DNA from 2 places in the Plantactinospora veratri genome. Region 2 is predicted to be linked to the other one. Evidence: riboswitches for the same ligand, from Rfam matches in the RefSeq annotation. Region 2 holds a riboswitch; the other holds the start of a gene.

Region 1 (11,879 bases), on a different contig from region 2:
CCGATCAGGCCCACCAGCACCGCCACCGAGCTCCCGGTCGACAGTCCCCCCAGAACCTCGCTCATCCTCGCCTCTCGCGGTCCGTAGTTGTCGTTCCGCGTATAACTCTCCGTCAAGGGCCCCGGTGTAGGGGGCGACCCGCCCAGGTGAAGATGCCAATGATCAATAAAGCGGCGACGAGCTGGGGCATTTCCTCCGATCCGCCACAGTAGACAAGCCGATCGAACGAGCACGTCTACTGTCCAGTATGGATTGCAGAGCGTTACGACGAGACGGCCCGGGCGGGCGGGTTCAGTCGACCGCGTCGGGGCGGGCGGTGGCCGGCTCCTCGTCGTCGTCCTCGTCTGCCTCGCCCCAGTTGCGGCGCAGGAACGGCAGCGCGGCCCAGAAGGTCAGGAACCAGACCGAGGTCACCCCGCTGAGCACGAACGCCACCGGCCGGGGCAGCACGAAGTCGGTGATCAGCAGTACCGAGCTGACCATCGCGATCAGCATGAACGCCAGCCCGCCGGTCGCCATGCCGTGCGCGAACCGGACCAGCTCCGGCTTGCGCCCCTGCCGGAAGAGCGCCCGGTGGAAGGCGACCGGCGAGATGATCAACGCGGTGGCCGCGGCGGCGGCCAGCAACGCGACGATGTAGGTGTCCTTCTGGAACTCCGTGGCCCTCGGGAAGCCGTTGCTGAAGGGCAGGGTCAGCAGGAAGGCGAACAGGATCTGCACCCCGGTCTGCGCCACCCGCAGCTCCTGCAACAGGTCGGCGAAGTTCCGCTGCCAACGCTGCTTCTCCGTCTCCACGGCCACCTGGGCCTCCTCCCCCTGAGTCAAGTTCGCAGCAGTGTGCCCTCAGCGGCCGTACGTGAAACGCGAGGAAGGCTCGACAGCGGACGGGGAGGCGGTACCGGGACCGAACCGGGCGGCGTGGGAGGTCGGAGCGCTCCGGTTCAGCCGCCCCGGCGGATCCGGCCGGCGTACCGGGCCTCCAGGCTGTTGTTGTGGTCGTCGCTGTCCGGGATGTTCGCCGACAGGTAGACCGGGGCCGTCTCCCCCGCCTCTACCAGCCGGCGGACCACCTCCACCACGACCTGCTGGGCGAGCAGGGCGGCAGTGATCGAGGAGACCGCGCCGACCGCACCGCCACCGGGCAGCGGCAGCGTCGCGTCGCCGTACGGAGCGCCGTTGTCGAGCACCACGTCGGCGAGATCGCGGAGCTTCCGCCCGGACGGGTGCCGGGAGGCGACCCGGGCCGAGTGCTGCTCCGAGGTGATCGCGATCAGCCCGTGACCGCGCTCCTTCACCAGCGACGCGAACTCGACGATGGTGCCGTTCACCCCGGAGTTCGAGGCGATCACGAAGACGTCCCGGGGATCGACCGGGGTCAGCTCGTAGAGCCGGTGGGCCACGGTCGGGTCCCGCTCCAGGGTCGGGCCGAGGATCTCGACCGGCTGGCCGCCGCGCAGCACCAGGTCACGCAGCGCGATCCGGTTCGTCGGGACCAGCCCGCCGGCCCGCCCGGCGATCTCCATGGCCAACGCCTCCGAGTGGCCGGTACCGAACGCCTGCACCACCCCACCGGCCCGCAGCGCGTCGGTGACCAGATCGGCCGCCCGGCGTACGCCGTCCCGGGCGGCCACCGCCACCCGCCCGATCGTCTCGGTGACCACGTCGAGATAGCCCTCGGGGCTGAGTGTCACGCCGCACGCGTCCCTTCGAGATGTTGATCTGGGCCATCCACCCTATCCCGCCGCCTGGTGGGCGCCGCCACATCCGCCGGTTCCACCGCTGTCGGCACAGGGGTATCCGGTGTACGGTCTGCGGAACAACAGCACATCCGACAGGGGAGCGCACAGCGCTGAGAGTGCGGGTGACACCCGCAGACCCTCGAACCTGATCTGGGTAATGCCAGCGCAGGGAGTTCGGTCGAGTCTCCAGCCGCGCCGCAGTCCGGGCCGTCCCGGGTTGCGGCGTGCGTCTTGCCTGGTTCGCCACGCGACTGGGAGGCATGCCCATGAGTTCGTCCACCACCACCCGATGGCGCACCGTCGACATCGTCGTCGCCTCGGTCATCGCGGTCGCGTTCGGGGTCATCTTCTGGGCCTGGAACCTGGTCTGGGGCGCCACCGAGGGCGCCTTCACCTTCTTCCCACCGGCCCAGGCGGTCATCTACGGCATCTGGCTGGTACCCGGCGTGCTCGGCGGCCTGGTGATCCGCAAGCCCGGTGCGGCGCTCTACTGCGAGTTCCTCGCCGCCTTCGTCTCGGTGCTGCTCGGCAGCCAGTGGGGCACCGTCGCGATCCTCCAGGGGCTCGCCCAGGGCGTCGGCGCCGAGCTGGCGTTCCTCGCCGTCGGATACCGCTCGTTCCGGCTGCCGGTGGCGGTCGCCTCCGGCCTGCTGGCCGGGATCGCCGCCGCCATCTTCGACCAGATCCGCTACTACTCCGAGTACGACTTCGACTCGTTCCGACTGCCGGTCTTCCTCTTCACCGTGCTCAGTTCGGCGGTGCTGGCCGGTGCCGGCGGCTGGGCACTCACCCGGGCGCTGGCCCAGACCGGCGTGCTGGACCGATTCCCGGCCGGTCGAGATCGCACCGCCGTGTGAGCGGCGCGACCTCGGTGATATCGGCATGAGCGAGCGGAGCGAGCGAATCAGCCAGCTCAGTGCGGATGAGCCTCATGCCGGCACGAAGCGCAGCGGAGTGCCGGCATGAGCGAGCGGAGCGAGCGAATCAGCCAGCTCAGTGCGGATGAGCCTCATGCCGGCACGAAGCGCAGCGGAGTGCCGGCATGAGTGAGGTACGGCTGCGCGGCTTCGGCTGGCGGCACGCCGGCCGGCGGGCCTTCGCGGTCCGCGACGTCGACCTGCGGATCGGGCACGGCGAGCGGGTACTCCTGCTCGGCGCCTCCGGTGCCGGCAAGAGCACCCTGCTGGCGGCACTGGCCGGGCTGCTCGCCGAGGACTCCGGCGAGCAGGAGGGCACCGTCGAGATCGACGGGCTCGATCCGCGCAAGGCGAGGGAGCGGGTCGGCATCGTCTTCCAGGACCCGCAGACCCAGCTCGTGATGGACCGGGCCGGCGACGACGTGGCGTTCGGCCTGGAGAACCGGGGCGTACCAGCGGCGGAGATCTGGCCCCGGGTCACCGAGGCGCTGCACCGGGTCGGCTTCCCGTACGGCCTGGACCGGTCCACCGCCGCCCTCTCCGGCGGCGAGCAGCAGCGGCTCGCCCTGGCCGGGGTACTCGCGCTGCGGCCCGGACTGCTGCTGCTCGACGAGCCGACCGCCAACCTGGACCCGGCCGGCGCCGCGCTGGTCCGTGACGCGGTCCGGTCGGCGGTCGACGACGACACCACGCTGATCCTGGTCGAGCACCGGGTCACCGAGGCGCTGCCGCTGGTCGACCGGGTGGTGGTGCTCGAACCGGGCGGCGGGGTACGCGCCGACGGGCCGCCGGAGCGGGTCTTCGCGGCGCACGGCGCGACGCTGGCCGCCGCCGGGGTCTGGGTGCCGGGGCCGCCGCCGGCACCTCGCCGGGCCGCGACCGGGCCCGGCGAGGTGCTGCTCACCGCCGACCGGCTCGGCCTGCCGCCCCGGCTGGCAAGCACCGACCTGCGGGTACGCGCCGGCGAGACGCTCGCGGTGCTCGGCCGCAACGGTGCCGGCAAGTCCACCCTGGCGCTGCTGCTCGGCGGGCTGCTCCGGCCCGGCACCGGCCGGCTGGCGGCTTCTCCGGCACTGGCCGGGCGGCACGCCGGCACCACACCGCACCGGTGGCGGGCTCCGGTGCTGGCCGGCCGGATCGGCTCGGTTTTCCAGGACCCGGAGCACCAGTTCGTCCGCAGCACCGTCTTCGAGGAGCTGGCGCTGGGGCCACGCCGGACCGGCCAGCCCGAGGCGGTGGTCCGGTCGGTGGTCGAGGAACTGCTGGTCCGGCTCCGGCTGGACCGGTTGGCGGCGGCCAACCCGTACACCCTCTCCGGTGGGCAGGCGCGGCGGCTGAGCGTGGCGACCGCGCTGGCCACCGCGCCCCGGCTGCTGGTACTGGACGAGCCGACCTTCGGCCAGGACCGGCGTACCTGGCTGGAACTGGTCGACCTGCTCGCCGGGCTGCGCGACAGCGGGCACGGCATCGTCACCGTCACCCACGACGCCGACTTCGTCTCCGCGCTGGCCGACCGGACGATCCGGCTCGGCGACGACGGGACGACGGAGTCGGGGCACATCCGGACGGCGGGGCGGGCCCGATGATCCCGTACCAGCCGATCGCCGCGCCCGGTGCGCCGCTGGCCCGGCGCAACCCGGTGGCGAAGGTCGCCGCCGCGATGGTCGTCTCCGTGGCGCTGATCGCCACGGTGGACCCGGTGGCTCCGGCGGTGGCGATCGCCTTCGAACTCGCCGTGGTGCCGCTCTTCGGCGTCCGGTACGCCGCACTGGCCCGCCGGGCCTGGCCGCTGCTGCTCAGCGCCCTCGGCATTTTCTGCACCCTGATGCTCTTCGCCGCCGAGCGGACCGGCAGCCTGCTGTGGCAGGCCGGGCCGGTGGCGGTCACCACCGGGGTACTGGCCACCGCGCTGGGCATGGCGCTGCGGGTGATCGCGGTGGCGCTGCCCGGGGTCCTGGTCTTCGCCACCACCGATCCCACCGACCTGACGGACGCGCTGATCCAGAACGTCAAGGCGCCGCCCCGGTTCGCGATCGGGGCGCTGGCCGCGTTCCGGCTGGTACCGCTGCTCGCCCTGGAGTGGCGGATGTTGAGCCTGGCTCGGCGGGCCCGGGGTGTCGACGCCGGGCGGAACCCGCTGGCCCGGCTGCGGCTGTTCGGCTCGACCGCGTTCGCCCTGCTGGTCGGGGCGATCCGCCGGGGTACCCGGCTGGCGACCGCGATGGACGCCCGGGGCTTCGACTCGGGCTCGCCGCGTACGTCGGCCCGCCGGCAGCGGTTCACCGTCGCCGACGCCGCCCTGGTCGCCGGGGCCGCGATGCTGGCCGGCGGAGCGCTCGCGGTCAGCGTCGCGCTCGGCGCCTTCCGCCCGCTGGTCGGCTGACCCGGCCGGCTCAGCCGACTGGGAGACGGGCCGTTCCGAACCCGGCCGGAGTGGGCCGGATCAGTCCAGGGTGGCGATCTCGACGTCGCCGAACGCGACCCGGTAGGACGGCTCCTGACCCGGGTCGGAGGTCGGATCGGAGAAGATGCCGAGCACCACCCGGCCGGCCACCGGCGCGTCGTCCCGGGCCGCGCCGATCTGCCGGCCGTCCTGATAGAAGCGGAGGTCCTCGCCGTCGGCGACCACGCCGACCCGGATCCGGCCGTTCGGCCGCCGATCCAGCGGGAAAGGGAAGTCGCCGGCCTCGAGCGCGGCATCGGGTCCGTGCCGCATCAGGTGGTACCCGTCGGCGCAGATCCGCAGCACGAACCCGCCCTGGTCGTCGGTGAACCGGAACCAGATCCCGGCGCAGCTGACCGGCTCGACCAGGATGACGTCGACCTCGGCCCGTACGTCGGTCCAGACCCGCTGCGGCCCCGGGCACCGGTACGGGCCGTCGCTCTGCTTGGAGACCACCAGTCCGCCGTCGAACTCGCAGCCGACCCGGTGCCGCTGGTCCGTCCTCGGTGACCAGAGGCCCGATCTGGTCAGCGGGTCGGCGATCACCACGCGGCCGGACGGCGGTGACCCGGCGGCCGGGCCGGCGGTCGGCGCGGAACTCGCCGGGCCGGGGCCACCGACCGTGGCGCCGGGGCCGGCGTTGGCCAGCGGGCCCGGCGGGGTCTGGCCGACTCCCGGCCGCTCCGCGCCCGGCGGCAGCACCCCGCTGGCGTAGCCGACGGTGACCGCCGCGCCGAGCAGTCCGACGAGCGCGAAGAGCGCGCTGGCGAGGGTTCCCCACCGGCCGCCTCCCCGACGGTCCGGTGCGGCGGGGGCGGCCGGCTGCCCGGACGGCGGCGCGGACTGGACCGCACCGGGCGGCCCGACGACGGCTCCCGGATCGGCCGCACCGGGGCTGACGGGCAGCGGGGTGTCCCGCACGACCAGCCCGTACGGGTTGCCGGCGAACCGGTCCGGGGTGCCGGGCGGGCTCGCCGTGCCGGACGGGCTCGCCGTGCCGGACGGGCTCGCCGTGCCGGACCCGGCCGCCGAGCGTCCGACCGGCGCGGTCTCGGCGAGCGGGCGCTGCTCGGTGACCGCCTGCGCCTGCTCGGCGGCGGCCAGCAGGTCCGGTTGCCTGACCAGCGTCTCGGCGACCTGGCCGGTCCGGCCCGGCCCGCCGGCCAGCAGCCGGTCCAGCAGGTCACGGGTGTTCGGCCGGCGGTGCGGCTCCTTGGCCAGCGCCAGTTCGACCAGTTCGCGCAGGGGTGCGGTCAACCCGTCGAGATCGGGCTCCTCCGTCATGATCCGTACTGCTGTCGCGGCCGGTGTCTCGGCGGCGAACGGGGTACGCCCGGTGCCGGCGTACGCCACCACGGCGCCCCAGGCGAAGACGTCCGCGGCCGGCGTGAGCACCCCCTTGGTCGCCGGCTCGAACCGTTCCGGCGCCATGTACGCCACAGTGCCGATCACCTGGTCGGTGCGGGTACCGGCGGCGGTACCGTGCATCGCGCGGGCGATCCCGAAGTCGATCACCTTTGGGCTGCCGGGCGGCAGCAGCACGTTGCTCGGCTTGAGGTCGCGGTGGATCACCCCGGCGCCGTGGATCGCGGTCAGCGCGGTCGCCATGCCGATCGCGAGTCCGTAGAGGTTGCCCGGGGTGAGCGGGCCACGGTCGGCGACCACTGTGGACAGGCTGGGGCCGTCGACGTACTCGACGACCAGGTAGGGCGGGTCGTGGTCGGGGTCGGCGTCGAGCACCTCGGCGGTGCAGAACGGCGGCACCTGCCGCGCCCGTTTCACCTCGCCCCGGAACCGGCGCCGGAACTCGGCGTCGTGCGCCAGGTCCGGCCGGATCACCTTGACCGCGACCGTCCGTCCATCGGCCAGCCGGGCCAGGTAGACGGTGCCCATGCCGCCCTCACCGAGCCGGCCGACCAGCTCGCACGGGCCGAGTTGGCGTGGATCGGTGGGCCGGAGCGGTTGTGCTCCGGCGACCTCGCCCGTCATCCCGACCCTCCACCGCCCCGCGGACCAGCCACCCCGTCACCGGAGGTCGAGTAAGTATCACATTGGATCAGCTCCATCGGGAGGCCGGCCGGTGCCACGGTGTACGGCAGGCTCGGCGGCAGGCTTCCCGGCGGGGCGGCGGCTCGGCGACGGGGCTCTTCCCGGACGGCGGACGGCGCCGGGCGGGTGGCCCGACGCCGTACCGTGCGGATCCGTGCGGCCGGCTCAGCTGCGCCGGAAGGCGTACTGGCGGGACGACGCGGCGCCCCGACCACGCCCGACACCGGTCGGGCCGCCGCCGTTGCGGATCGCCGGACCCGCCTTCGGCGCCACCGGTCGCTGGCGTGCCGGGCTGTCGTCACCCGGCAGCGCGATCGGAGCGCCGTCACCCGGCAGCGCGATCGGAGCGCCGTCACCCGGCAGCGCGATCGGAGCGCCGTCACCCGGCAGCGCGATCGGAGCGCCGTCACCCGGCAGCGCGATCGGGGTGGCGAGTTCGATCGAGTCGTCCACCGGGCGGCCGGGCCGGGCCGGGGAACCGCCCCTACCGGTCGAGCCGCTGGTCTTCCTGGACTTTCGTTTGGCAGGCATACGGTGTTCGCTCCTCCTGGTCGGGACCGCCCTGCTTGCGCAGCGGCAGCGGCGCGCGGGAATGGGATCTGCGGGAGTCCGTTCGCGGAGGTGTCACCGACCGGTGACGGGTCGCCGGAGAAGGCGGAACGGCACGGACGCCCGGAGCGCTCGCACCCGCGCCGCGCGAAACAGGCGGGGCGGGTCGGCTCGGATGAAGGGAGATCAGTACCGCATGTCTGGACCATAACCCGGTTCGCTCCCCGGGCGCACCCGTTTTTCGGCCCGAAGTCGAGCCGTCTTCCGCAGGGTCGGCGATCAGCCGTGTGCCGGTCCGGGTGCGACCGGGTTCGGCAGGGCACCTCCGAACCTGCGGTCCCGCTGCGCGTACAGCTCGCAGGCGTACCAGAGGTGCCGGCGGTCGAAGTCCGGCCAGAGGGTGTCCAGGTAGACCAGTTCGGCGTACGCGCTCTGCCAGAGCAGGAAGTTGGAGATCCGCTGCTCGCCGGAGGGGCGGAGGAACATGTCGACCGGCGGCACCTCGGGGTGGTAGAGGTACCGCGAGATCATCTTTTCGTTGACCTTGCCCGGATCCACCTTGCCGGCGGCGACGTCCCGGGCGATCGCGGCGGCCGCGTCGGCGATCTCGGCCTGCCCGCCGTAGTTGACGCAGAACTGGAGGGTCAGCGTCGAGTTGCCCCGGGACATCTCCTCGGCCGTCTGCAACTCCGAGATCACGCTCTTCCAGAGCCGACCGGCCCGCCCGGACCAGACGACCCGGACCCCCAGCTCCACCAACTGGTCCCGGCGGCGCCGGATGACGTCCCGGTTGAAGCCCATCAGGAAGCGCACCTCGTCCGGCGAGCGCCGCCAGTTCTCGGTCGAGAAGGCGTACGCCGACAGATAGGGGATGCCGAGTTCGATCGCGCCCTCGATGGTGTCGAAGAGGGAGTACTCGCCCTGCTCGTGCCCCTTGGTCCGGGGCAGTCCGCGCTGTTTGGCCCACCGCCCGTTGCCGTCCATCACCACCGCCACGTGCTTCGGTAGCGCCTCGACCGGCAGCGCCGGGGGGCGGGCCCCGGACGGGTGCGGGGTCGGTGGCACCGGGCCCCGACGGCCCCGGTTGGTCATCGCTCGGATCACTGTGCTTCCTTCGCTACGTCCGCCGGGTCGGGGCGCGGGACGTGCCGCGCCCGCTCCGTACGCTCACCGGTCGATCCCCTGTCGACCAGCGGCAAGGAGCGTAACCCCCGCTCCAGATGCCATTGCAGGTGCGCCGCTACCAGCCCGCTGCACTCCCGGCGGTGCGGCGAGTCGGCGGCGTCCGCCGTCCGCCAGTCCCCGGAGGCGAGCGCGGCCATCAGGTCGAGGGTGGCCGGCGCCGGATGGGCGGCGCCGGGCGGCCGGCAGTCCGGGCAGACACACCCCCCGGCGGGTACCGAGAACGCGCCGTGCCGGCCCGGCGTACCGCAGACCGCGCAGGCGACCAGCGCGGGTGCCCAGCCGGCCAGCCCCATCCCGCGCAGCAGGTAGGCGTCCAGCACCAGAGTGCTGGCGTGCTCCCCGTCGGCGAGTGCGCGCAGCCCGCCCAGGGTGAGCTGGAACAGCCGCAGCGACGGCTCCCGCTCGACCGGGGTGAGCCGCTCCGCCGTCTCGGCGATCGCGCTCGCCGCCGTGTAGCGGGGATAGTCGGTGACGAACGCCTTGCCGTAGAGCGCGATCCCCTCCACCTGGCTGATCGAGTGCAGTGAGCTGCCCTGCTCGCCCTTCGGGTCACCGGCGATCTGGAGGTCGACGTGGCCGAACGGCTCCAGCCGGGCACCGAACCGCGAGGTGGTCCGGCGTACCCCCCGGGCGACCGCCCGCAGCCGGCCGTGCTGGCGGGTCAGCAGGGTGATGATCCGGTCGGATTCGCCGAGTTTCTGGACGCGCAGCACCACCGCGTCGTCGCGGTAGAGCTGTCGGCGGTACCCGGGCACCCGCCCATTCTTCCCACTCACCCTCCGGGTGAAAGGAGGGGCCCCTTCTTATCGTTTTTTGTAGAGGAAGGGCCCCCTCCTTTCACCCCGACCCTGAGAACGGGCTCAGGGTCGGGCTCGGGGTGGCTGGGTGGCGGACCCGGATGTTCAGTTGGCCGCCGCGGCATACCCTTCGGCAATGCTGGTTTCCCGGAGCACCGCCCTGACCGGCGGGCTCGCCCTGGTCGCCCTGATCGCTCTGGCCGGCTGTGAAGGCTTCGCCGAGCAGCGCCTCACCTACGACCGGACCGAGGACGTGAAGATCACCGAGATCGAGGTGCTCCCCGGCGCCGGAGACGTCGTGATTCGCACCGGGGCGGTGCAGAACGTCCGGATCGAGCGGGTGGTGCAGTACCGCGGCCCCGAGCCGAACGACGCCACCTACCGGATCGACGGCACGAAGCTCGTCCTGGACACCGACTGCGGTAGGCACTGCGGAGTCTCCTACGACGTCCTCGCCCCGGCCGGGGTCGCGCTGCGCGGCGAGAACGGCTCCGGAAACGTCACCCTGACCGCGCTGACGACGGTCGACATCAAGATCGGATCCGGCGACATCTCGGTGACCGACGCGAGCGGCCCGGTACGCGTCGAGACCGGCTCGGGGGACATCCGGCTGAACCGGGTGCCCGGCACCGTCTCGGCGCGGGCCGGCTCGGGATCGATCGAGGGACGCTCGCTCGGCGCCGGAAAGGTGAACGCGGAGACGGGCTCCGGCGACATCTCGCTGGTCCTCGTCGCCGCCGGCTCGGTCCAGGCCAGCGCGTCGAGCGGCTCGATCGACGTGACCGTACCGGCCGGCGGCTACCGGGTGAGCGCACACGCCGACTCCGGCAATACCGACGTGCGGGTGCCGAACGACCCGGCCGCGAAGGCCGTACTCGACATGCGGACCGGCAGCGGCGACATCACCGTCCGGTCGAACTGAGGCTGGCGCGCTCGCCGGCCGTCGTACCCCGGGCGGGGCTCCTCCGGACCGCTGCCGTGGCGGCGCCGGCCGGCGCCCGGACGGTGCCGCCGGGCAGCAGGCACGGCGGGCGCCGGGCCGCCAGGTCCTCGACCCAGCCGAAGAGCGCGACCGCGACCGCCACCAGCACCGCGACGGCGGCCAGCCGGGCCGCCAAGCCGAGCGCGGAGGAATGGGCGAGCCCGAGCCCGGAGAGCAGTTCGTTGAGAGCGATCACGAAGGGCATGTGCCAGAGATAGACGGTCAGCGCCCGGGCGTTCAGCACGGTCACCGCCCGGCGCAGCGGCGCCCAGCGGTCGACCGGGGCGACCGTCGAGGGGGCAAAGCCGAAAACCAGCAACACGAACGCGACGGACCAGAGCGCGTTGCCCAGCGGTACGTCGTTCAGGTCGTAGCCGCGCGGCCCCTGGTGGCTCAGGGTCCAGGCGAGGCCGGCCACCCCGACCGGTACCGCGACGGTCAGCAGCAGCCGGCGGGACATCCGCCGCAGCAGCCCGTCGTGCTGGGCGAAGCCGAGCAGCCAGGCCCCGTAGTAGAGCCCGAAGTCGCGGAGCAGGCCCGGCGCCTCGGGATAGCCGAACTCGACGACGCCGAGCAGCAGGTACGGCGCGAGCAGCGTCGGCACCGGCCAGCGGCGGAACAGCCAGCGGGCCAGCGGCGAGACTCCGACGAACCACAGGTAGTCGCGCAGGTACCAGACCACGCTCAGCGCCAGCGCCCCCCAGGTGTTGGCGGGCGGGTCGGCCAGCGGCAGCACCCAGAAGACGAGCCGCCAGGACGGCGCCAGGCCGGTGAGCAACATGGCGGGTACGAAGAGCAGCGCCACCAGCCAGAGCGACGGCAGCAGTCGACGCAGCCGACGGCCGACGGCCGACACGCCCCAGCGGTCGAGGGAACTGGCCATCAACGCCCCGGCGAGCGCGAACATCACCGACATGGCCGGGAACGCCAGGGTGAGGAAGGCCCAACCGGTGACGTGGTAGACGACGACTCGGGCGATGGCAAGACAGCGGAGCAGGTCGTAGTACCGGTTTCGCATCAGCCTGACTTGTGGCCGGGAGGAGGGGACAGGATCTTCGTACCCCGCATCCCCGCCCGGACAACCGATTCCGTAGAGGTTCCGCGATGAACGCTCCGGGAATTCGCGGCGAACAGCCCGCAGCCGCCGTCACGGACGCCTACCGGGTCAGCCGCCCAGCCGTCGCCTGACCTCCTCGCGCAGCTCCTCCGGCGCCTCCT
Region 2 (11,879 bases):
TAGTCGTAGTCGACGCTCGCCGGGATCGCCGGGGGCAGGTTGGTCAGCCCGGTGTTGTTCGGCGAGTTGTTCACCGGTGCGGCGCAGTCGAACTTCGCCCCGCTCGGCCCGGACGGGAACTGGTAGTCGTTGTAGGCGTAGTTCGCGCCGTGGCAGTACGGCCAGCCGAAGTTGCCGGGCTGCGCGACGATGTTCCACTCGACCGTCCCCTCCGGACCGCGGTTCGGGTTCGCCGCTCCGGCGTCCGGGCCGTAGTCGGCCACGTAGAGGGTGTTCGACAACGGGTCGATGCCGATCCGGAACGGGTTCCGGAAGCCCATCGCGTAGATCTCCGGCCGGGTCCTCTCGGTACCCGGGGCGAAGAGGTTGCCCTGCGGGACCGTGTACGTCCCGTCGTCCTCCGGGTGGATCCGGAGCACCTTGCCGCGCAGGTCGTTGGTGTTGCCGGAGCTGCGCTGCGCGTCGAAGTCCTGCCGGCCCGGCCGCTCGTCGATCGGGGTGAAGGAGTTCGACTCGAACGGGTTGGTGTTGTCCCCGGTGGCCAGATAGAGGTTGCCGGCGCTGTCGAAGACCATGCTGCCGCCCGCGTGGCAGCAGGTGTTCCGCTGCGTCGGCACCTGGAGCACGATCTTCTCGCTGGCCGGGTCGAGGGTGTCGCCGACGACGGTGAACCGGGACAGGTGGTTGCGGGCCGCGCCGCCGTTCGGGGCGTAGTAGAGGTAGACCCACCTGTTGGTGGCGAAGTCCGGGTCGAGCCGGATGCCGATCAGCCCGTCCTCGTTGCCGGTGAAGACGTCGAGGTCGGCGGCGGTGACCGTGGTACCGGTCTCCGGCTTGATGATCTGGACCCGGCCGTCCCGCTCGATGTAGAAGACCCGCCCGTCGGCGGCGACGTCCAGCTCCATCGGGTTGTTGGTGTTGCTGTCCAGGGTGATCTTCTCGAAGCTGCTGGTCAGCGAGGCGGAGCAGTCGGCCTCGACGGCGCCGGCCGCGGTCCGGATGCCGCCGAGCAGATGGGCCAGGAACTCCGGCTCGGCGTACGACTGCTGGGTGTGGCCGCCGGCCGTGTACCAGGCCCGGCCGCCGTCGTACTCCTGGCACCAGGCGAACGGGTGGTCGTGCCCCATCGCCCCGGCGCCGGGGGCGTAGCTGGTCTCGTCCAGTGCGGCGAGCACGTGTACGTCGCCGCGCGGGTTGTCGCGGAAGTTGTACCACTCGTCGTACCGGGACCATCGTGCCGGGAGGTCCTTCGTGGACTCGTGAGCGTGGTCCTCGACCTTGATCGTGGCCTGCTGGTTGGCCGGGTGCGAGGCGAAGTACGCCCCGACCAGGTCGCCGTACCAGGGCCAGTCGTATTCGGTGTCCGATGCGGCGTGCACTCCGGCGTACCCGCCGCCGGCCTTGATGTAGCGCTCGAAGGCGGCCTGCTGCTCCGCGTTCAGCACGTCGCCGGTGGTCGAGAGCCAGATCACCGCCTGGTATCTGCCGAGGTTGGCGTCGGTGAACGCCGCCGCGTCCTCGGTGGCGTCGACGGTGAACCCGTGCTCGGCGCCGAGTTGCCGAATCGCGGCGATGCCGGTCGGGATGGAGTCGTGCCGGAAGCCGGCCGTCTTGGAGAAGACCAGCACGCTGAACGGTTCGGCGTCGGGGGCCAGTTCGAGTGCCGGCGCCTTCTTGACGGGTGCCTGGGCCTGGGGCAGGGCCGCCGGGGCGGCCGAGGCGGGGGTACCGGCCAGCGCGGTCGTGCCGAGCAGGAGTGCCGCGGTCGCGCCGACCAGGCGGCGCCGGAATCTGCGATGGGGGTGCGGGGGGTGCGAGGTGCCGCCGGAGCGGCCGGGGCTGGACACGGAGGATCTCCTTGGTCCGGTGAGGACAGGGGGATCCCGGGTCGGTACGCCGAAGACCGCCACGGGGTGTGGAGGGAGGACCGGAACTCGCCGAAGCACCGGCCGTCGAATTTTGCCTTGTGGTTGAACAAATTAGGGCCGCCTGCTGGGCGGCCGGAATAAGGCGCTGAGGTTAATTCAGGTAACGGTTACGTAACGAGGTGGAATCATCCGGATAGGACAGACATATCCGCCGGGCCGCTGGTCCCCAGCCCGGCGCACCGGTACGTGGTGGAGTGCTGACAGTGTGCGATAGGTCACGGCCCTTTACTGATCCGTGACCAGCCGCGTACGCTCGCCGACAAGTAACCCACGGGAGCCCGGTGGACCGGGCTGAGAGGGGGGCTGTCGAGCCCCCGACCGTCGAACCTGATCCGGGTAATGCCGGCGCAGGGAGGAGCGTTGCCGTGCTATCCATCGGACGACTTCACCTCATCACCGACACCCGGCCCGGGCGGGACCCGCTCGCGGTGGTCGACGCCGCCCTCTCGGTCGCCGGCCCCGAACTGGTCGTACAGGTCCGGGTGGCCGACGACACCGACGACCGGACGGCGTACGAGCTGGCCGCCGAGGTGGCCAGCCGGTGCGCCGCCGTCGGGGCGTCCTGCCTGGTCAACGACCGGCTGCACCTCGCACTCGCGATCGGGGCGGCCGGTGGGCACGTCGGCGCCCGCGACCTGCCGGTCGACGCCGCCCGCCGGGTGCTCGGCCCGGACGCCGTGCTCGGCGCGACCGCCCGGGACCCGGGTGCGGCGGCGGCCGCGGCCGGCGCCAGCTATCTCGGCGTCGGCCCCTGTCACGCCACCTCCACAAAGGACGGACTCCCCGCACCGATCGGCCCGGACGGGATCCGCCGGGTCGCCTCGGCGGTGCCGGTACCGGTGATCGCGATCGGCGGGATCACCGCCGACCGGGTGCCCGCACTGCTCGCCGCCGGGGCGTACGGCGTCGCCGTGGTGGGTGCCGTCTCCGGCGCCGCCGACCCGGCCAGGGCCACCGCCGATCTCCTCACCGCCCTCGCCACCGATCCGCCCCCACCCGATCCGGGACGGGGAACATCGCCGGGGTGGGACCCCCGGCGGGGTTCGCCGCACGCCGGCCCGGGTGCGGGAGCGGAAGGATGGTAGGCAAGGACAGGCAGGCGCACGTCGCGGCGGTAGGCGAGGACCGGCAGGCGCACGTCCCGGTGGTGGGCGGCGACCGGGCGGCAGACGTCGCGGTGGTCGGCGGCGGCCCGATCGGGCTCGCCGTCGCCTGGCGCTGCGCCGCCCGGGGCATGCGGGTCAGCATCCACGACGCCGCGCCCGGCTCCGGAGCCTCCGACGTCGCGGCCGGAATGCTCGCCCCGGTCGCCGAGAGCTACTTCGGCGAGCGGATGCTGACCGGACTGTTGGTCGAGTCCGCCGCCCGCTGGCCGGCCTTCGCCGCCGAACTCGCCGAAGCGACCGGGCTGGACCTGGGCTATCGGACCGAGGGGACGCTGACCGTCGCGCTCACCTCCGACGACCTGGCCGAGGCGGAGCGGCTCTGGACGTACCAGCGGAGCCTGGGACTGCCGGTGACCCCGCTGCGGCCGGCGGAGCTGCGCGACCGCGAACCGCTGCTGGCCACCCGGCTGCGCGGCGGCGCGCTCGCCGCGAGCGACCACCAGGTCGACCCGCGCCGGCTGGTCGCCGCGCTGCGGGTCGCCGTCGAACGGGCCGGGGTGACGGTACTGCCCCGGCCGGTCCGGGACCTCGCCGAGCTGGACGCGGCAGCGACGGTCGTCGCGGCCGGCTGCGGCACGGCGGCACTGACCGGCCTGCCGATCCGGCCGGTGAAGGGTCAGGTCCTGCGGCTGCGCGCGCCCGGCGGCGCGGCACCCGGCTTCCGGCACGTGATCCGGGGGCACGCCGACGGCCGGCACGTCTACCTGGTACCCCGGACCGACGGCGAGGTGGTGGTCGGGGCCACCGTGGAGGAGCGGGCCGACCTCGACGTCACCGCCGGAGCGGTACTCGACCTGCTCCGCGCCGCCACCGACGTGCTACCGGAACTCGCCGAGTACGAGCTGGTCGAGGCACGGTCCGGGCTGCGTCCCGGTACGCCGGACAACGCACCGCTGCTCGGCCCGCTGCCGGACCGGCCCGAGGTGGTGGTCGCGGCCGGGCACTTCCGGCACGGCATCGTGCTCACCCCGCTCACCGCCGACCTGGTCGCCGACCTGCTGGCCACCGGCGTACCGGATCCGGCGCTCGCGCCGCTCTCGCCGGCCCGGTTCGCCGACCCGGTCCCGCCGGGGCCGACCGGGCTCGGGCGTGCGACGCCAGCGGGTGCGGCGGCGGGTGCGGCGGCGGAGGCAGTTGACGGGCCGGTGCCCGGCGGGAGGCCGGGGCCGGACGACGGAACGACCAGGGTGGGGAGGACACGGTGGAGCTGACCGTGAACGGAGTCGAACAGCGGCTGCCCGGCGAGTTGACCGTGGCGGAGCTGGTACAGCGGATCACCAGCGCACACCGGGGCGTGGCGGTCGCGGTGAACGGTGAGGTGGTGCCGCGCGGCGGCTGGCCGGCCCGGCAACTCCGGGACGGCGACCGGGTCGAGGTGCTGACCGCGGCGCAGGGCGGGTGAGGCGCGATGTCGATCGGAGTACCCGAGCCCGAGCCCGGATTCGTACTCGCCGGTGAGAAGTTCGGCTCCCGGCTGATCCTCGGTACCGGCGGGGCGACCAGCCCGTACGTGCTGGAGCAGACGATCCGGGCCAGTGGCAGCGAACTGGTCACCGTTTCGCTGCGCCGGATCGACAGCAACGCCACCATGGGCGGCGGGGTGCTGGAGGTGCTCGGCCGGTGCGGCGTACGGCTGCTGCCGAACACCGCCGGCTGCCGTACCGCCGCCGAGGCGGTCACCGTGGCGCAGCTCGCCCGGGAGGCGTTCGAGACGTCGTGGATCAAGCTGGAGGTGATCGGCGACGAGCGGACCCTGCTGCCGGACGCGGTCGAGCTGGTCAGCGCCGCCGAGCGGTTGGTCGCCGACGGGTTCACGGTACTGCCGTACGTCACCGACGACCCGGTGCTGGCCCGCCGGATGCAGGATCTCGGCTGTGCCGCCGTGATGCCGGCGGGTGCGCCGATCGGGTCCGGGCTGGGCATCAACAACCCGCACAACCTGCGGCTGCTGCGGCAGAACGTGGACGTACCGGTGATCCTGGACGCGGGCGTCGGCACCGCCTCGGACGCGGCGCTGGCGATGGAACTCGGCTGCGACGCGGTGATGCTGGCCAGCGCGGTCACCCGGGCGGCCGACCCGGTACGGATGGCCACCGCCATGCGGTTCGCCATCGAGGCGGGACGGCTGGCCGCCGGTGCCGGACGGATCCCCCGGCGCTTCCACGCGCTGGCCTCCACCCCGGACGAGGGGCGGCCCGAGCTGTGACCGGGCCCCGGGGAATCGTGCTGGTCACCGACCGGTGGCAGGCGAACCGGCCGCTCGACGAGGTGGTCCGGGCCGCCGTCGAGGGCGGCGCCCGGTGGGTACTGCTGCGGGAGCGGGACCTGCCCCGGCCGGAGCGGCTCGAACTGGCCCGGCGGCTGCGGGCGATCCTCGCCCCGGTGCACGGCACCCTGCTGGTCGCCGGGCCGGACCCGCTCGACGGCGACGCGGTGCACCTGCCGGCCGCCGGCCCCTATCCGGCACCGGCGCTGCCGCTGGTCGGCCGCTCCTGCCACGACCTCGCCGAGCTGGGGCGACTCTGCACCGAGGACTACGTGACGCTCTCGCCGGTCTATCCGAGCCCGTCCAAGCCCGGATACGGCCCGCCACTCGGTCCCGCCGGCCTCGCCGGGCTGGTCACCCACAGCCCGGTACCGGTGGTCGCGCTCGGCGGCATCGGCACACCCGGGCAGGTCGACGCCTGCCTGGCGGCCGGTGCGGCCGGTGCGGCGGTGATGGGTGCGGTGATGCGCTCGGACGACCCGGCCCGGCTGGTCCGCGACCTCTGCGCGGCCGTCGAGGCGCGGGCCGGCGCATCGGTGCCGCAGGCATCGGTACCGGAGGCATCGGAATCTGGGGCATCGGTATCGGAGTGGTCGCGGTGACCCCGCCGGTGGTGCTGACCGTGGCCGGCTCGGACTCCGGGGCGGGCGCGGGAATCCAGGCCGACCTGAAGGTCTTCGCCGCGCTCGGGGTCTACGGCACGTCGGTGCTCACCGCGGTCACCGCCCAGAACACCCACGAGGTACGGGAGGTCTTCCCGATCTCCGCCGCGATGGTGCGCGCCCAACTCGACGCGTTGGCCGAGGACCTGCCGCCGCTGGCGGTGAAGACCGGGATGCTCGGCGACGCGGCGATCGCGGCCGCGGTGGCCGGGGCCGCCCGGGCCGGCCTGCTGCCCAACCTGGTCGTCGACCCGGTGCTCGTCTCCACCAGCGGGGCCCGGCTCGGCGTGGTCGGGGCGATCGAGCGGCTGCTGCCGTACGCCCTGGTGGCGACGCCGAACCGGGCGGAGGCGGCGGCGATCCTCGGCCGTACCGTCTCCGGTCCCGACGAGATGGCGCAGGCGGCCCGGCAGCTCGCCGCGGGCGGCCCCCGGTACGTGGTGGTCACCGGCGGCGACAGCGACGACTCGGGGCTCGCGACCGGCGGCGGCGAGGCGTTCGGCGGCGCGGTCGACGCGCTCTGGACCGGCGTCGAGGTGCGGCTGTTGCGCGGGCCGTGGGTGCCGACCCGGAACACCCACGGCACCGGCTGTTCGTTCTCGGCGGCGATCGCCGCCCGGCTGGCACTGGGCGACCAGGTGCCGGAGGCGGTGGCCTTCGCCAAGGAGTACGTCAGCCGCGCGCTGCTCGGTGCCCGGAACTGGTCGTTGGGGCGCGGCCACGGGCCACTGGACCACTTCGGCTGGTCCGGTGCGGCGGCGGCCGGCGGATTGCCCGGCCCGTCCAGCGGATCCGGCTTATCCAGCGGATCCGGCTCATCCAGCGGATCCGGCTCATCCAGCACAGGGAGGTTGTCATGAACGCTCGTCGCAAGGTCTACGTGACGGGGGCGCGCCCGGACGTCCGGGTGCCGTTCGCGGAGGTCGAACTGGCCGGCGACGAACCGCCGGTACGGCTCTACGACACGTCCGGTCCCGGTTCGGACCCCGCCGAGGGGCTGCCTCCGCTGCGCGGGGCGTGGATCGCGGAACGGGGCGACGTGGCCCCGGTACGCGGTGCCGGCACCCCGCTGGCCGGCCGGGACGGTGCCCGGCCCACCCAGTTGGCGTACGCCCGGGCCGGGATCGTCACCCCGGAGATGGAGTTCGTGGCGATCCGGGAGGGGATGCCGGCCGAGGTGGTACGCGACGAGATCGCCACCGGCCGGGCGGTACTGCCGCTGAACGTCAACCACCCCGAGTGCGAGCCGGCGATCATCGGCAAGCGGTTCCTGGTGAAGGTCAACGCCAACATCGGCACCTCGGCGGTCACCTCGTCCATCGCCGAGGAGGTGGAGAAGCTGACCTGGGCCACCCGGTGGGGTGCGGACACCGTGATGGACCTCTCCACCGGCAAGCGGATCCACGAGACCCGGGAAGCGATCATCCGCAACTCGCCGGTGCCGATCGGCACCGTCCCGATCTACCAGGCGCTGGAGAAGGTCGGCGGCGACCCGGTGAAGCTTTCCTGGGAGGTCTTCCGGGAGACCGTGATCGAGCAGGCCGAGCAGGGCGTCGACTACATGACGGTGCACGCCGGGGTACGCCTCGGCTACGTGCCGCTGGCGGTCAACCGGGTCACCGGGATCGTCTCCCGGGGCGGCTCGATCATGGCGGCCTGGTGCCTGGCGCACCACGAGGAGAACTTCCTCTACACCAACTTCGCCGAACTCTGCGAGATCCTCGCCCGCTACGACGTCACCTTCTCGCTCGGCGACGGGCTGCGGCCCGGATCGATCGCGGACGCGAACGACGAGGCGCAGTTCGCCGAGCTGCGTACCCTCGGGGAGCTGACCTCGGTGGCCTGGGAACACGGCGTACAGGTGATGATCGAGGGGCCGGGCCACGTGCCCATGCACAAGATCAAGGAGAACGTGGACCTCCAGCAGGAGCTGTGCCACGAGGCACCGTTCTACACCCTCGGCCCGCTGACCACGGACATCGCCCCGGCGTACGACCACATCACCTCGGCGATCGGCGCCGCGATGATCGGCATGTTCGGTACCGCCATGCTCTGCTACGTCACCCCGAAGGAGCACCTCGGGCTGCCGGACCGGGACGACGTCAAGGCGGGGGTGATCGCGTACAAGATCGCCGCGCACGCCGCCGACCTGGCCAAGGGGCACCCCGGGGCGCAGGCGTGGGACGACGCGCTGTCGAAGGCGCGATTCGAGTTCCGCTGGGAGGACCAGTTCAACCTGTCGCTGGACCCGGAGACCGCCCGGGCGTACCACGACGCCACCCTGCCGGCGACGCCCGCCAAGACGGCACACTTCTGTTCCATGTGCGGCCCGAAGTTCTGCTCCATGAAGATCACCCAGGAGCTGAAGGAGTACGCGGCGCAGGGCATGCAGGAGAAGTCGACCGAGTTCCTGGCCTCGGGCGGCAAGGTGTACCTGCCACTGGCCTGATCACCGGCCCGCCGCCGGTGGACTCGTCGGTGGCGCGGGCGCCGGAGTCGCTCACCTGGACGCTGGAGGCGTTACCAGTAGGTGGATACGCCTCTGGTGTCCAGGTCGAGCCGCCGCCCCGCCCGCTCGGGTGCGGCAGCGGTCAGTCGGCGTGGTGCCGGCCGGTCGAGCGCAGCGATCGCCGTACGCTGCGGTCCAGCCCGATGTCGTCGGCGGTCGGATCGGGCTCGCTGAGCCCGCTCACCCAGTCGACGTACTCCTCGTCGCGGGCCGGGACCGGTTCCTCCGTACGGTTGCGGCCCTTCGCCTCCCGCTTCGACTCGCCCCTGCCCGGCTTCGACTCGCCCCTGTCCTGCTTCGCGTCGTCCTTGCCGGTCTCGACGGCGCCGGTCTGCTCGGCGTCGGTACCGCCCCGGTTGCGCCGGAACAGGCCGCGACGGATCCGCCCCGCCGGCCGCTGCGCGTCTTCGGTGACCGACTCGGACTCGACCTCGGCGGTGGTCTCCGGGCCGGATCCGGTCGGGGGCGTGCCGCGATCCCGGGCCGCCCGGCCCGGCGCGTCCCCGGCCTGGCCCGGCTTACCGCCGACCTGGCCGGGAGCGTCCCTGACCTGGCTGGGAGCGTCCCCGGCCTGGCCGGGAGCACCTTCAACCTGGCCGGGAGCGCCTTCGACCTGGGCAGGGGCGTCCCCGTCCTGGTCGGGGCTGTCCCCGGCGACCACCGGGACGGGCGTCATCCGCCCGGTCCGGGCCGGGTCTGCTCCGCTCGGCTCCGGTCTGGTTGTCGGTTCGGTCGTCGGTTCACGACCGTCGAGGCGGGGACGGCTGACCGGCGTGAAGGCGTCCCAGGCGTCGTCGCTCCGGGACGATGTGGCGGACTGTGGCGTGAACGTCGCCGTCGGTGGTGCTGTCGTCGGTGGTGCCGCCGTCGGTGGTGTCGCCGTGGTCGCCGGCTCCGGCGCTGCCGAGGGCGTCGTCCCCGCTGGTGCCGACGGTGCCGTGGCGCCTGCTGGTCCCGATGGCGTGACCGGCGGTGTCGTGGTCGGCCAGAAGTCCTCGGTACGCAGTCGACGGGCACCGGTCCAACCGGCCGGGAGCCCGGCATCCGCCGAAGCGGCGCTCGGTCCGCTGCCGGCCGGACCGCCCGGCTCCGTGCCCCTTCGCTGACCGCTTTCGGGCACGGCCGGGGTCGATGAGCCGAACCGCTCGGTCGGCGCGGAGTCCTCCGGGGAGGTACGCGGTGTCGGTACGCCTCTGCCGATGTCGAACGACCAGTTCCCGGGACTCGGCGGCTGCTCCCGGGACGGCTCCGTCGGCGCGCCGGCCGTTCGCCCACCGGCTGCCGCCGTGCCGCCGGAGAGCGTGGCTGTGGTGTCGCTCGACGGTGGGGTCGCGGTGCTGCCGGGGAGTGGGGTGGTGGTGCCGCTCGACGGTGGGCTCCAGGTGGTGGGCGTGCTGCCGGGCCAGCTCGGCGCGGTCGCAGCGCCGCCGCCCGGCACGGTTACGGCAGCGCCGCTACTCGGCGAGGTCACCGTCGGGATGGTCTCGGTGGGCGCGTCGTCGACGCCGCTCTCACCTGCCGGCCTGCCGCCGCCGCTCTCACCTGCCGGCCTGCCGCTGCCACTCTCAGTCGTCGTCGCCGTGCCGGCGGTGCCGTCGAGCGCTGCGGCTGCGGTCGAGTCGGCTGCGCCGGTCCGCTCCGGGGCGGCCATGGCCTGGGCCGGGGCGCTCGTGGTCAGCGGCCAGCGGGCCCACGCCGCAAGCACCGAACCCAGCGCACCGGCACCCACGGCGATCAGTGCCCCCCAGTACGGTGCCGCCTGGTAGGCGTCCGCGGAGTCACCCCGACCGGCGACGACGTACGCCAGGGCGAGCATCGCCGGGCCCGCCACCCCGCAACTGGCGACCACCGGGGTCGGCAGCTCGCGCCGCCGGGCCAGGGCACCGGTGAGCGCGCCCGCGACCAGGGCCAGCGCCGGCATGGTGACCACCGCCAGCCGCTGGCTGGTACCGGCGCCGAGCCAGCTCGGGTCGACGCCGCCGAGCCGGACGGCGGGCAGCGGGTCGGTGGGGCCGAGCGAGGGGAGTACGGAGAGTACGGCGAGGAACCAGACCGCCCCGGTCACCGCCCCGATGTTCCAGACCACCGGGCGCTGGCTGAGCGCGGCCAGGGCGGCGACGAACCCGACCCCGGCACCGATCAACGCGGCCACCCCGGTCAGGCTCACCGGGTCTGCCGAGGCGACCTGCGCCGCCCGGGCGGGCTGCATGGAGAGCGGGGCCACCGCGAGTGCGCCGAGGGCGGCGAGCGCGGAGACGACCGCTCGGTTGCCGAGCGTGCTGGGCAGGGTGTACCTGCGGGCGAGTCGGTCCGCGACCATCGCACCGACCACGGCCGCCACCATGGCGACCCAGCCGACCCAGCCGAGCTGGGCGGGCCAGTGGTTCACCGTGGCGCCGTCGAAACCGCGGTTCAGGCGGACGAGGCCGAGGCCGTACGCGATCCCCAGCTGGCCGGCGCCGCTGACGATCCCGACGAGGAGTGCGGCGAGCAGCACTCTGCCCCAGGTCCGGTAGGCCATGCCGGGCACGTTACGCACTCGTCCGGCCGGCCCGCCACCCTGGGCCGGACGTCGGGCACCGGCAGCGGCGCCCGACCGGCTATCGATCGTGCTGACCGTCGGGTCAGCGCTGCTGGTCCGACTGGCCGCTGCCGCTCAGGGCCAGGCCGGGACCGCTCCCGGGATGGTCGATCAGGAGTTCGTGCAGTTCCGCGCTGGCCCGGGCGACGTCCTCGAAGTGCGCGTTGCGGCCCAGGGAACGGGGACGCGGGATGTTGATGTCGAGCACCTTGCGGATCTGCCCGGGGCGCGGGCTGAGTACGACGACCCGGTCGGCGAGCAGCACCGCCTCGTCGATCGAGTGGGTGACGAAGACGATCGTCGCCGAGTGCTCCATGTGAATCCGCTGGAGCTCGACCGACAGCTCCTCCCGGGTCAGCGCGTCCAGCGCGGAGAACGGCTCGTCCATCAGCAGCACCTTCGGCTGCTGGATCAGGGCCCGGCACAGCGACACCCGCTGCTGCATGCCGCCGGAGAGCTCGTGCGGAAGCCGCTTCTCGAACTCGCTGAGCCCGACCATCGACAGCAGTTCGCGGGCCCGGTCGCGGTGCGCGGCCTTGCTCCAGCCGAAGATCTCGGTGGGCAGCATCACGTTGTCGAGGACCGACCGCCAGGGCAGCAGCGCCGGGCGCTGGAAGACCATGGCGATGTCCCGCCGTGGCCGGGTGACGACCTCGTCCGCCACCCGGATCTCGCCCTCGGTTACCGGCAGCAGGCCGGCGACCAGCCGCAACAGGGTGGACTTGCCACAGCCGGAGCGGCCCACCACGGCGAGGAACTCGCCCTCG

The links. Region 2 has a riboswitch for thiamine pyrophosphate ahead of thiE (thiamine phosphate synthase). Riboswitches for the same ligand answer to the same signal wherever they lie in the genome.
Region 1: linked by a shared signal. The riboswitch ahead of V1634_RS29370 (ECF transporter S component) and the one ahead of thiE (thiamine phosphate synthase) in region 2 are both predicted to bind thiamine pyrophosphate.

Annotation. Positions count from the first base shown of each region.
Region 1 covers NZ_JAZGQL010000030.1:12,728-24,606, reverse strand. Annotated here, with positions in the region: gene V1634_RS29385 (hypothetical protein) at 1-65, opposite strand, end outside; gene V1634_RS29380 (DUF6328 family protein) at 292-801, opposite strand; gene V1634_RS29375 (SIS domain-containing protein) at 942-1,691, opposite strand; TPP riboswitch at 1,824-1,929, shown strand; gene V1634_RS29370 (ECF transporter S component) at 2,006-2,596, shown strand; gene V1634_RS29365 (ABC transporter ATP-binding protein) at 2,782-4,242, shown strand; gene V1634_RS29360 (energy-coupling factor transporter transmembrane component T family protein) at 4,239-5,039, shown strand; gene V1634_RS29355 (serine/threonine-protein kinase) at 5,100-7,088, opposite strand; gene V1634_RS29350 (hypothetical protein) at 7,314-7,679, opposite strand; gene V1634_RS29345 (isoprenyl transferase) at 7,977-8,789, opposite strand; gene recO (DNA repair protein RecO) at 8,798-9,637, opposite strand; gene V1634_RS29335 (DUF4097 family beta strand repeat-containing protein) at 9,816-10,601, shown strand; gene V1634_RS29330 (acyltransferase family protein) at 10,582-11,679, opposite strand; gene V1634_RS29325 (MOSC domain-containing protein) at 11,827-11,879, opposite strand, start outside.
Region 2 covers NZ_JAZGQL010000002.1:76,384-88,262, forward strand. Annotated here, with positions in the region: gene V1634_RS03010 (ThuA domain-containing protein) at 1-1,847, opposite strand, end outside; TPP riboswitch at 2,189-2,299, shown strand; partial or broken gene thiE (thiamine phosphate synthase) at 2,294-2,911, shown strand; gene thiO (glycine oxidase ThiO) at 3,007-4,305, shown strand; gene thiS (sulfur carrier protein ThiS) at 4,296-4,496, shown strand; gene V1634_RS03030 (thiazole synthase) at 4,503-5,300, shown strand; gene V1634_RS03035 (thiamine phosphate synthase) at 5,297-5,962, shown strand; gene thiD (bifunctional hydroxymethylpyrimidine kinase/phosphomethylpyrimidine kinase) at 5,959-6,882, shown strand; gene thiC (phosphomethylpyrimidine synthase ThiC) at 6,879-8,471, shown strand; gene V1634_RS03050 (hypothetical protein) at 8,614-11,052, opposite strand; gene V1634_RS03055 (ABC transporter ATP-binding protein) at 11,156-11,879, opposite strand, start outside.